2 linked regions of the Solidesulfovibrio fructosivorans JJ] genome follow. Each later gene encodes a partner of the first gene's protein in a complex. Links are inferred from orthologs where the notes say so. Each region holds a gene or a part of one and is shown on either strand. Other genes may lie near its edges.

Region 1 (5,941 bases):
CGTCATCCGGGCCGCACAGGATGCCGCAGCGGCCCGAGGTTTTGGCCGTGAGGCTTTGCAACGTCCCCGTATCGTCCGGCTTGGCCGGAGGGGCGACGCCGTCCAGGAGAACCACGGCCCCCCTGCCCCGCTGCCGGGCAAGTTCCCGCCACAGACCGGCCAGGGCGCGCACGCCGATGCGGCAGGCGGTCTCCACGCCGCAAAGTTCGAGCGTGGTCAAAAGCGGCTGAGGCCAGCTCCCGCCGCCGACACGCACGGCCGCGACCTCCGGCACCCGGGCGCAAAGGGCCGGGATGACGGCGGCGGCAAGGCGCGCCGGGGAGGCAAAGCCCGCACCGCACAGGACCACGGCGAAATCGAGGGGCGTATCCAGGCGGTCCAGGACCAGATCGTGGCCCAGAACGAGGCGCTCACGGCGATACGGAGGCATGGGGCCGCCGCAGGCGGCATAGATGGCGGCGATGCCGGTTTTCAAGAGCGAACGCTGCCGGTCCGTCACCGCGGCATAGGCCCGGGCGAAGGCGGCGTCGGCCACGCGGCCGCGTTCCATGGACGGCGGCCAGAAAGCGGCCGGCGCGTCACACTGCTCGGTATCCTGTTCCGGCATCATGGATTCTCGGAAATGTGAGCGAGAGGGGAACAAGCGGGCGGAACCAAGAACGGCACCGCCCGCCTCTTCCTTCGCATTACAACCAGCGTTTGAGCCAGTTGTGCCAGCTGCCTTCGATCTTGCGGCGCTCGGCTTCGCTCAAGGTCTTCTGGTATTCGAGGTAGGAAAGTTCGGCCCGCAGCTTGGAGTAGGCCACGACCTCCTCGAGGTCCTTGAAGTTCTCCACCGTGTACATGTAGCGCTTCCAGGCCGCGCCGTACTGGTCGGTACGCCAGTAGAAATCGGCCACGAAGAGCTCATGCTCGGCCAAGCGCTTGCGGCAGCGACGGATGTACTCCGCCGCTTCCTTGCCGTATTCGGTGTCCGGGAAAGTCTGTTGCAAAAGATAGAAGTATTGCAACGCCTCCTGGAGGTTTCCCTGCGGCATGTCGATGGATTCGGAACGCTTGAAGTTGGAAACGCCGATTTGATAGAGAACGTAGGGAATCTCTTCGCTACGCGGATGGACGGATTCGAACTCTTTGTAAGTTTCGGCGGCCGGCCCATAATCCTCGGTCAGGAAATAGGCATCGGCCAGGGCGATGGTGCCCATGGGAGTATAGGGGCTGAAGGGGTAACGGTCCTTGAGCTTGATGAAAAACTTGGCAGCCCCGTAGTAGTCCTTTTCCGACATGGCCTGTCGCCCGGCCTCGTAGAGTTCCTGGGCGGTGTCCTCCGGCGGCGGGAGGAAGTAGTAATCCATGAGCCCGGCACAACCGCCAAGAAGCAGCAGCAGGCAGGCCAACGGCAGAAAACGGCGCATCATCGCGTTCATGGTACATTCCCAAATACGGCCCGGAGGGGTCCGGGCGCATTGCGCCGGGCGCAACGCCCCCACATGGCGGCATCGCGTCCGGCGTTTTGATGCGCGTCCTCTTACCAGATGGACCAAGGGCGCACAATGGAAAAAACCGAACCCGTCCGGCCGCCTCCTTCGGAGCAACGTCCGTCCGGGTCCGGCTGTCAGCCTTGCGAGAAGCGCGAACTGATGTAGGCGTAGGCGGCATGGGCGGCGCTGGCGCCGTCGCCGACGGCCGTAGCCACCTGCCTGCAGGATTTGGAGCGGATATCGCCGGCGGCGAAAATGCCCCCGATATTGGTGCGCATTTCCGCGTCGGTCGTAATGAACCCATGGTCGTCGCGGGCCAACCCTTCGGGATAGAAGTCGCCCTGAGGCTCGAAGCCGACGAAGACGAACACGCCGTCGACGGGGATGACGTGGCAGTCGCCGCTTTTGACGTTGCGCACCTCAATGCCCGTCACGCTCTCCCCGCCCGTGATGGAACACACGATGGTCGAGCGCAGGATTTCGATGACCGGGCTCACCGAGCAGCGATCCTGGTAGCATTTCTGCCCCCGGAAATCGTCGCGACGGTGGATGAGGTAGAGCTTTTTGACCAGCCGGGACAGATAGAGGGATTCCTCAAGGGCCGAGTTGCCGCCGCCGATGACGGCCACGGTCTGTCCCCGGAAGAAGTTCCCGTCGCAAAGGGCGCAGTAGGATACGCCCTTGCCCGCGAATTCCTTTTCCCCGGGGATGCCCACCCGCTTGTAGCGGGCGCCGGTGCAAAGGACCACGGCCGTGGCCTCGATGGTCTCGTCGCCGACCGTGATGCGGTGGACGCCGTCGACGGTTTCGATGGCCCGGACCTCGTCCCCGACGCGGTCCACGGCGTAATGGCCGAGGTGGGCGGCCATGAGATCGGCCAGCTTCCAGCCCTCGATGCCGTCCGGAAATCCGGGATAGTTCTCGATCAGATGCGTCATGAGCATCTGACCGCCCGGGGACAGCTTCTCCACCATGGCCACGGACACATCGGAGCGGGCCAGATACAGGGCGGCCGTAATCCCGGCCGGGCCGCCCCCGATCACCACGGCGTCATAACGTTTCATGAACTACAAAGCCTTTTGGGTGAGCATTTCCTTGATGCTGCTTTTGGACACGGCGCCGGTGATCTGCTCGACCACCTCGCCGCCCTTGAAAAGGATCAGGGTGGGGATGGCGCGGATGCCGTACTTGCTGGGAGTGCTCGGGTTTTCGTCCACGTTCATCTTGGCCACTTTGACCTGGCCGGTGTACTCGTTGGCCAGCTCGTCGATGACGGGACCCATGGCCCGGCAAGGCCCGCACCACGGAGCCCAGAAATCCACCAGGACCGGCAGATCGCACTGCAGGGCTTCGGCCTCGAAATTCGCGTCGCTGAGTTGAATGGCCATGGTTGCATACTCCTTTTGTGGCTTGGCCGGCCGCCAGGCGGCCGGGTTATCTCCGAATTGGAATGCGGCGGAGCGTGGTCCGCCGCCTGACCGTTACGCAGTCTGCAACTTTGCAAACCTATTGCGGCTCGGGCCGCCTGTCAACAGATGGCCGCCCGAGGGAAGGCCCGGTTCGGTAATCCCAGGGCACCTTCCGCCCCCGCGGCACGGCATCGAGGTCGAGGCCGTGGGTCAGGCCGGCCCGCCCGAGCAGGCAGCCCGTGGCCGCGATCATGGTGGCGTTGTCGGCGCACAGTTTGGGTTGCGGCAAAAAAAGAGGCAGGCCGCGCCTGGCCGTCAGGTCCGTGAGCATCTCCCGGATGCGGCTGTTGGCGGCCACGCCGCCGGCGGCCAAAAGCGCGCGCACAGGCCCTGTGTCACGGGCGTCGAGCGCCCGCTCCATCTTGACGCGAAGGGTGTCCGCGATGGCGAAATTGAGCGCGGCGCAGACCTTGCGCATGGCCATGGGCCAGTCGAGCGGGTCGATAGGCCCGCCCGGGGACGGCATGACGTCCAGGCGCAACTCGGAATGGGCGGCAACGTACGTGGCCACGGCGGTTTTAAGGCCGCTGAAGCTGAAATCGAGGTTCCGGTTGTCGAGAAATGGTCTTGGGAAAAGGCCGCGCTCGGCTTCGATATCCCGGCCGAGCGCGTCGATGTAGACGCCGCCGGGATACGGCAGGTTCAGCGACTTGGCCGCCTTGTCGAAGGCCTCGCCGGCGGCGTCGTCGAGGGTGCGACCGAGCACCGCGATGTCGAGGGCCGATCGCAACAGCATGATCTGCGTGTGTCCACCGGAAACCAGCAGTCCCAGGGCCGGATACGGCACATCCCGGCCGATGGCCGCGGCCATGAGGTGGGCGTGGAGGTGGTCCACGCCGATAAGAGGCTTGCCGGCCCCCAGGGCGAGGGCCTTGGCCGTGGCCAGACCGATGAGCAGGCTGCCGAGAAGCCCCGGCCCCCGGGCCACGGCCAAGGCGTCGACATCGGCGAGGCCAAGACCCGTTTCGGTGAAAAGGGCGCGCAAAAGCGGCCCCATGCGGCGCAGATGCTCCCGCGAGGCCAGCTCCGGCACCACGCCGCCGAAAAGCGCGTGGACATCAATCTGGGAAGCGAGCTTTTCCGCCACGGGACGGCCGTCGTCGCACAGGGCCACGGCCGTCTCGTCGCAGGAGGTCTCGATGCCGAGACAAAGCATGGCGTCTTAGGACTGGCGCGCCTTGGCGTAGATTTCCACCACCTTGGCCACGTCGTTTTTGCTGCCGATAAAAAGCGGCACCCGCTGGTGCAGTTCCTCGGGTTCGATGGACAGGATGTCGCGCGCGCCGTCGCTGCCCATGCCGCCGGCCTGCTCGCACACGAAGGACAGCGGCGAGGCCTCGCACAAAAGCCGCAGCTTGCCCTTGGGCTTTTTGGGATCGCGGTGGTCGGCCGGATAGAGGAAAACGCCGCCGTAAAGCAGATTGCGGTGGAAGTCGGCCACAAGCGACCCGATGTAGCGTCCGGCGTAGGGCTGGCCGCGCAGGTTGTCCGAACCCTTGAAGTACCGGACGATCTCCTTGGTCGGTTCGTCCCAGAAATTCCAGTAGGCTTCGTTGACCGAATAGACCCGTCCGGTTTCGGGAATCTTGATGTCGGGATGGGAGAGCAGGAATTCGCCCACGCTCGGGTCCAGGGTGAAGCCGTTGACGCCCCGCCCGGTGGTGTACACCATCATGGTGGAGGTGCCGTAGAGGAAGTAACCGGCGGCCACCTGTTCGGAACCGCGCTGGAGCAGGTCGCACAGCTTGTCGCCGCCGCATTCGCCCTTGGTGCGGTAGATGGAAAAGATGGTGCCCACGTTGACGTTGGCGTCGATGTTGGACGAGCCGTCAAGCGGGTCGAAAATGAGGAAGTAATCGCCTTTGGGGAACTGGTCCGGGATGCGGACCAGGTCGGCGTTTTCCTCGGAGGCGATGGCGCAAAGCACCCCGGATCGCTCCATGCGGTGGATGAGCACCTTGTTGGCGTATTCGTCGAGCTTTTGGACCTGCTCGCCCTGGACGTTGATCTCGCCCGTAAATCCCAAAACGTCGACCAGGCCGGCTTTGCGGACTTCCCGGGAGATGATTTTGGCCGCCAGGATGAGCTCGTTTAAAAGCCGGGTGAACCGGCCGGAGGCCATGGGGGATTCCTTCTGGTGCAACAGCAAATGTTCGGTCACGGTAACTTGGGGCATGTGTTGTTCCTCCCGCCGTCATGGTTGCCGCTGGGTATGAAACGCCGACGGTGCGTGCGGTGTCGGCCTTTTTACAATGGCCCGGCGGTTCCCACAAGATTTTCCGGGGGTTGTCGCAAATAAAAAAGCCGGCGGCCCGGGCCGCCGGCCATAAAGGCGTATCGCCGCGGCGTCAGGGATTGGCCGGGGAGCCGTTCATCGGCACCCCGTGCGAAGCTTCGGGCGCGGGCGTTTGCGGCGTGGCCGCGTCCGGTGTCGCGGCTTCCGGCGCATCGGCCTTGGGCGCGGCTTTTTCATCGGACGACGCGGCGTTTGGGGCCGGTTCCGGTTTCGTGGCCCGGGCATCCCGGGCGTCGGTGACATAAATGAACTCGAGCTGGCCGACATAGCGCGCCTGCCAGAGGTACTCCCCGCCGCCGGAAGTGATTTCGCCGTTGACGGAGTCCTTGAGGAGTTCGTCCCATTTGAGCCCGGCCAGGGCCTCGCCCTGCCCGCCGCCGGCCCAGACCACGCCTTCGGTGGACAAGATGGACAGGGCATCGGGCTCCGGCGAAAATTTGGCCAGATTGCGCGGATCGAAGCTCGCGACCACAAGGCCGGCCCACTCGTTGTTCTTGAAATACGGCGCGGCCACCATGACCACGGTGCCGAATTCGTCGGTTTTGACCTGGGCCCCCATCTTGCGGACCTTGTAACGGTCGCCGAAGTCCACAAGCCCGGCGAAATCGAGCGGTCGCATGGACACGGCCGGAGCCTGGAACAGCACCGCACCGGAGGCGTCGAGCACGGACACGGCGGAGAGCCAGGCATGGTTGGTC
Region 2 (4,484 bases), on another replicon or contig:
AGGCGGTCACTTTATGGCCCATCCGCTTGAGCATGGCTCCCGTGGCCATGGCGGTGATGGCTTCATCTTCCACGATCATCACGCGTGCCGACGTCATACGCGTCTCCTGAGTCTTTCCCCCAAAGGCGGTCATTCCCCCCTCTTCCCATGTGCCCGGCATTGCATTTTGTCAATGCGCCAGCGACAAAAGGCCAGTGGGTGAAACAGGAAACAACGCGCGAAGGGGAACCGCTTTTCAAGGCGCCTCCCCTCCCGCCCACGCCTTCCCACCCCTTGTTCCCGTTCAGGACGGCACAGGGAGGGGCGTTGTCCTAGTACATGCCGCGGCCGTAGCCCATGCCCCAGCCGCCATGGCCGTTGCCGCCATGGGAGTAGCGGTGGCCGTGCCCCTGGACGTCCCAGGCCCGACCGTAGCCGTGGCCATAACCGGCCATATGGCGACCGCCGTACATGCCGTAGCCATGCCCCGGCCCCATCGGGCCGTAGCCGTAACCGCAGCCGACTGTGGCGGCGGCGGCCGGACCGGCGTTGGCCGTGTTGGCCGTGAAAGTCGTATTGTCGGCGGCAAAAGCGCTGGCGGCGGTAACGGCCAGGGCCAGGGTCAGCAATATAATGATGCGCTTCATGATGGTGCTCCTTTGGCCCCGGACCGATGTTCCGAAACCTTGTTGTTGCTTCGCCCGACATGAAGCATCAGACGTGCCAAAGCGGAAACCGCTTGAATACCGGATCAATAGAGTGCCACGGACATCATGAATGTCCATTTTTCATACACCTGACGCATACAATGCATACAGCCGGCCGCACAAAAAAAGCCCGCCGCGAAAGCGGCGGGCCGTTTGCCTGTCCAGGAAAAACGAATGCGATCAGGCCTCCATGTCGATCAGGGAATTCCAGTCCGCCGAAAACTTGGCCATGCCCGCGTCCGTGAGGGGATGGGCGATAGGGTAGTCCCGCCAGCGGCCGTCCAGATTCAGGGGCTCGTAGGCGATGGGGGCCAGGCCGGACGGTTCGTAGATGTAGGCCGGGCCGGGGATGGGCAGGCCGGCTTCGGCCCAATCCATGAGGATCTTGTAGGGCGCGGTGATGATGTCGCTGCCAACGGCCAGGGCGCACAAAAAATGCTCCATGGAGCGCACGCTGGCCGTGAGCACCTCCACGTGGCCGTCGCCGGGCCCGTACATGCGGATGATATTCTTGATGAGGTCCATGCCGTTTTCGCCCCGGTCGTCGAGACGGCCGATAAAGGGCGAAAGAAACACGGCCCCTCGCGCCGCGCCCTTTGTGGCGGCATACACGGCCGCCGCCTGGGCCTGGCTGAAGACCAGGGTCATGTTGACGCGCCGGCCCTCGCCGGTGAGCACGTTCGCCGCCTCCAGGCCGGCCGTGGTCGTCGGCAGCTTGATGTGGGCATTGGGAATCCAGGTGTCGAACTCCCTCGCCTGCTCCAGCATGGGGGCAACCGGCGTCGTCTCGTCGGCGTAGACCTCGATGGACACCGAACCCTCGGGCAAAAGCCCCGAGAGTTCCTGGCACAGTTCCTTGTAGAACTGGTAAATGGCCGTGGCACTGAACTTGTTCCCCTGGGTCTTGTGGGCCTGGGCCTCGGGATTTTTGGCCAGAAGGCTCGGATTGGTGGTCTGGCCGTCAAGAAATCCCAGGGCCTTTATGACCTGCCGGGTTTCCTCGGGGTCGGCTCCGTCCAGAAAAATGCGCGTTTTCAGACTTTCAGGTCGCATGGTCCCCTCACAGCAGAGTTTTTGACGGGTTAGGCGATGCCGTCGCGGGAACGACCGGCTCCGTTTCGGGCTTCTCGGCTGAACTTAAACACCGTTTGCCGGCAAAAGGCAAACAGCGTCGGGCCGGTTGACGTTTTTTCCTCGCGGGACACCGGATCGGGGTTTCCCCGTCGTCAAAACATGGTATGCGGCGGCCATGGATACGCCAAGCACCTTCAGTCCCGAGGAAACGGCCGGCTTCAAGCGGGCCGCCGCGGCCCATGCCGCCGCCATGGTCGAACCGGGCATGGCCGTGGGCATGGGACACGGCTCCACGGCCGTGGCCGCCGTCCCCGTTCTGGCCGAGCGCGCCGCGCGGGGCGAGCTCCCCGGCACGTACTTCGTGCCGGCGGCCCATTTCATGGCCGAAGCCCTGCGCCGCGCCGGCCTGCCCGTGGCCGGCCTGGACGACGCCCCGGTCCTGGATATCACCATCGACGGGGCCGACGAGATCGACCCGGCCGGCAACTGCATCAAGGGCGGCGGCGGCGCGCTGCTCTACGAGAAAATCGTGGGCCAGGCGGCGCAGCGCCTCGTCATCGTGGCCGACGCGGGCAAGCTCTCGCCGCGCCTTTGCTCACGCCACGCCCTGCCCGTGGAGATCACGCCCTTCGCCCTGGCCAGCGAACTGCGCTTCCTGCGCCGGATCGGCGGCAACCCGTCCCTGCGCCAGCGCCCGGACGGCGACCCCATGCGCACCGAACGCGGCAACGTCATCGCGGATTGCGCCTTCGCCCCGCTTCCCGACCCGGCCGCCCTGGCGACAAGCCTCGACGCCCGGGCCGGCGTGGCCGGACACGGCCTCTTCGTCGGCCTGGCCTCGTGCATCGTGGTGGCCGGCCCGGACGGCGTCCGGGAACTGGAGGTTGGAGGATAAAGGATACGGCAGCGAGGAACCGGGGGGAAACTTTTTTGAAAAAAAGTTTCCCCCCGGACCCCCTTTCAAAAAACTTTTAACGGTTACAGCTTGTTATCGTTATCACATCCGTAACCGGTAAAAGTTTTGGGGAGGGGAGAGCGCGAGAGGGGAACCCTTTTTTCAAAAAGGGTTCCCCTCTCGCACATCTTCCATCTCCTAAAACTCCTTCACCACAAATTCCCGAATGGCGTCGCGGACGCGGCGGTAGTGGTCGAGGGCTTCTTCTTCGGAGGCCGCGCCGGCGGCCAGGGCGGGCGGGTCGTCGAAGCCGGCGTGGCGCTTTTCGACGGTTCCCGGAAAAAAGGGGCAGGTATCGTGGGCCGCGCCGCAGAGGGTAATCACGGCGTCGAAAGCCACGTCCGGCGGCAGGTCGGCGACCAGTTTGGATGTCTGGCCCGAGATGTCCACGCCGGCCTCGGCCATGACGGCAACGGCCCTGGGGTCGAGGCCGTGGCGCTCCACGCCGGCCGAGTACGGATTGAGGACATCGGCCTTGAGCGCCCGGGCGAAGCCTTCGGCCATCTGGCTGCGGCAGGCGTTGCCGGTGCACAGGAAAAGGATGTTCTTTTTCGGGCTCAAGCGTTTTTCCCGCCTTCCCATGTGTCCCCGGGGCGTTTGCCCCCTTCGGCCCTGATCTGGTCGGCCAGGGAACGCATGCGCTCGCGGATGCTGTCGCGGATGGTCCGCACCACGGCCAGCTTTTCCGCCTCGGTCCCCTCCGCCTTGGCCGGGTCGGGAAAGGGCAGGTGCAGGCGGTGGGTGACGCCCGGAAACACCGGGCACTGGCCTTCGAGGGATTCCTCGCACACCGTGACCACATAATCGAAGAGCAGGCCGTCCCGGTACAGGTCGAAGACCTTGCGCGTCCCTTTTCCGGACAGGTCGATCCCCTCCTCGGCCATGACCGTGACCACCAGGGGATTGACGCGGGTGGGATCGAGGCCGGCGCTTCTGACCTCGACCGCGTCGCCGCAGAATTTTTCGAGATACGCCTCGGCCATCTGGCTCCTGGCGCTGTTGTGCACGCAGATGAAAAGGACCCGCAACATGATCGTCCTCCCGGGGAATTTCGTTGTCCCATCCCTAAAGAAGGCCGGTGACGATCCGGTGACGCGGCGCGGGCCCGGGCCGAACGGGCAAACGCCGCACGGCCCGGGCAGAAAGCGAGGGACTACTTCTGTATTTCCTTCTTGGCCGCTTCGTAGCCCTTGGTCAGTTTGTCCATGGCCGCGTCGAAGCTGGTCTTGAGGTCCTTGGCGGCATCCTGGCCAGCCGCCTTGAGAGCGTCGAGCTTGGCCCCGGCGTCCGCCCGCTCGGCTTTGAGGGCATCCAGTTGCTTTTGGGCGTCGGCCTTGGCCTGGTCGGTCAGGGTCGCCGCCTTGGCCGAGAGCGCGTCGATCTCCTTGTCCATGGCCGCCAGCCGCGCCGCGGCGTCCGTCCGCATCTTGTCCAGCTGGTCCTTGGTATAGGCGGCCGTGGTCTCGGCGGCCTTGGACACGTCGGTTTTGACGTCCTGGGCCGTGGGCGCGGCGGGTTTCTTTTCGGCCTTTTCTTCGTCCGACTTGCCGCATCCGGCCGCCAACATCAGGATCAGGGCCAGGGGCACAGCCAGGGTCGCCAGCACTTTGCGCATATCGTCCTCCTTGGTTCGTTTCGCGCTCACGCACGGTTTGGAACTAACGGTAGCATATCATGGCCGGGGCGCAACCCGGCCCGCGTCACTCCGCCTTATCCTTATAGAGGAGGATCGCGCTGGGTCGCTTCGGACGTGCCGGGTCGTTGTGTCC

Evidence for each region.
Region 2: the proteins of trxA (region 1) and DESFRDRAFT_RS19350 are in contact, whole or in part, in an NMR structure (PDB 2IPA), measured with the Bacillus subtilis proteins. The link is inferred for Solidesulfovibrio fructosivorans JJ] from one-to-one orthologs.

Annotation. Positions count from the first base shown.
Region 1 is NZ_AECZ01000001.1:278,984-284,924, forward strand. The notes cover bases 1,207-3,997. They hold trxA (thioredoxin), read right to left. Parts: upstream 2,867-3,997; coding sequence 2,546-2,866; downstream 1,207-2,545. Other genes in these bases: DESFRDRAFT_RS01310 (outer membrane protein assembly factor BamD), read right to left, coding at 1,207-1,424; trxB (thioredoxin-disulfide reductase), read right to left, coding at 1,613-2,542; tsaD (tRNA (adenosine(37)-N6)-threonylcarbamoyltransferase complex transferase subunit TsaD), read right to left, coding at 2,985-3,997. In the rest of the region: DESFRDRAFT_RS01305 (hypothetical protein), read right to left, coding at 1-610; more of DESFRDRAFT_RS01310, read right to left, coding at 687-1,206; more of tsaD, read right to left, coding at 3,998-4,103; fbp (class 1 fructose-bisphosphatase), read right to left, coding at 4,110-5,123; DESFRDRAFT_RS01335 (hypothetical protein), read right to left, coding at 5,296-5,941. UniProt on the Bacillus subtilis protein: Participates in various redox reactions through the reversible oxidation of its active center dithiol to a disulfide and catalyzes dithiol-disulfide exchange reactions.
Region 2 is NZ_AECZ01000048.1:8,290-12,773, forward strand. Bases 1,576-4,484 are described here. They hold DESFRDRAFT_RS19350 (arsenate reductase ArsC), read right to left. Parts: upstream 3,298-4,484; coding sequence 2,854-3,297; downstream 1,576-2,853. Other genes in these bases: DESFRDRAFT_RS19340 (transaldolase family protein), read right to left, coding at 1,576-1,739; rpiA (ribose-5-phosphate isomerase RpiA), read left to right, coding at 1,936-2,655; DESFRDRAFT_RS19355 (arsenate reductase ArsC), read right to left, coding at 3,273-3,746; DESFRDRAFT_RS19360 (sll1863 family stress response protein), read right to left, coding at 3,869-4,330. Also shown: DESFRDRAFT_RS19330 (response regulator), read right to left, coding at 1-97; DESFRDRAFT_RS20910 (hypothetical protein), read right to left, coding at 312-626; more of DESFRDRAFT_RS19340, read right to left, coding at 867-1,575. UniProt on the Bacillus subtilis protein: Catalyzes the reduction of arsenate [As(V)] to arsenite [As(III)]. In vitro, can dephosphorylate para-nitrophenyl phosphate (pNPP).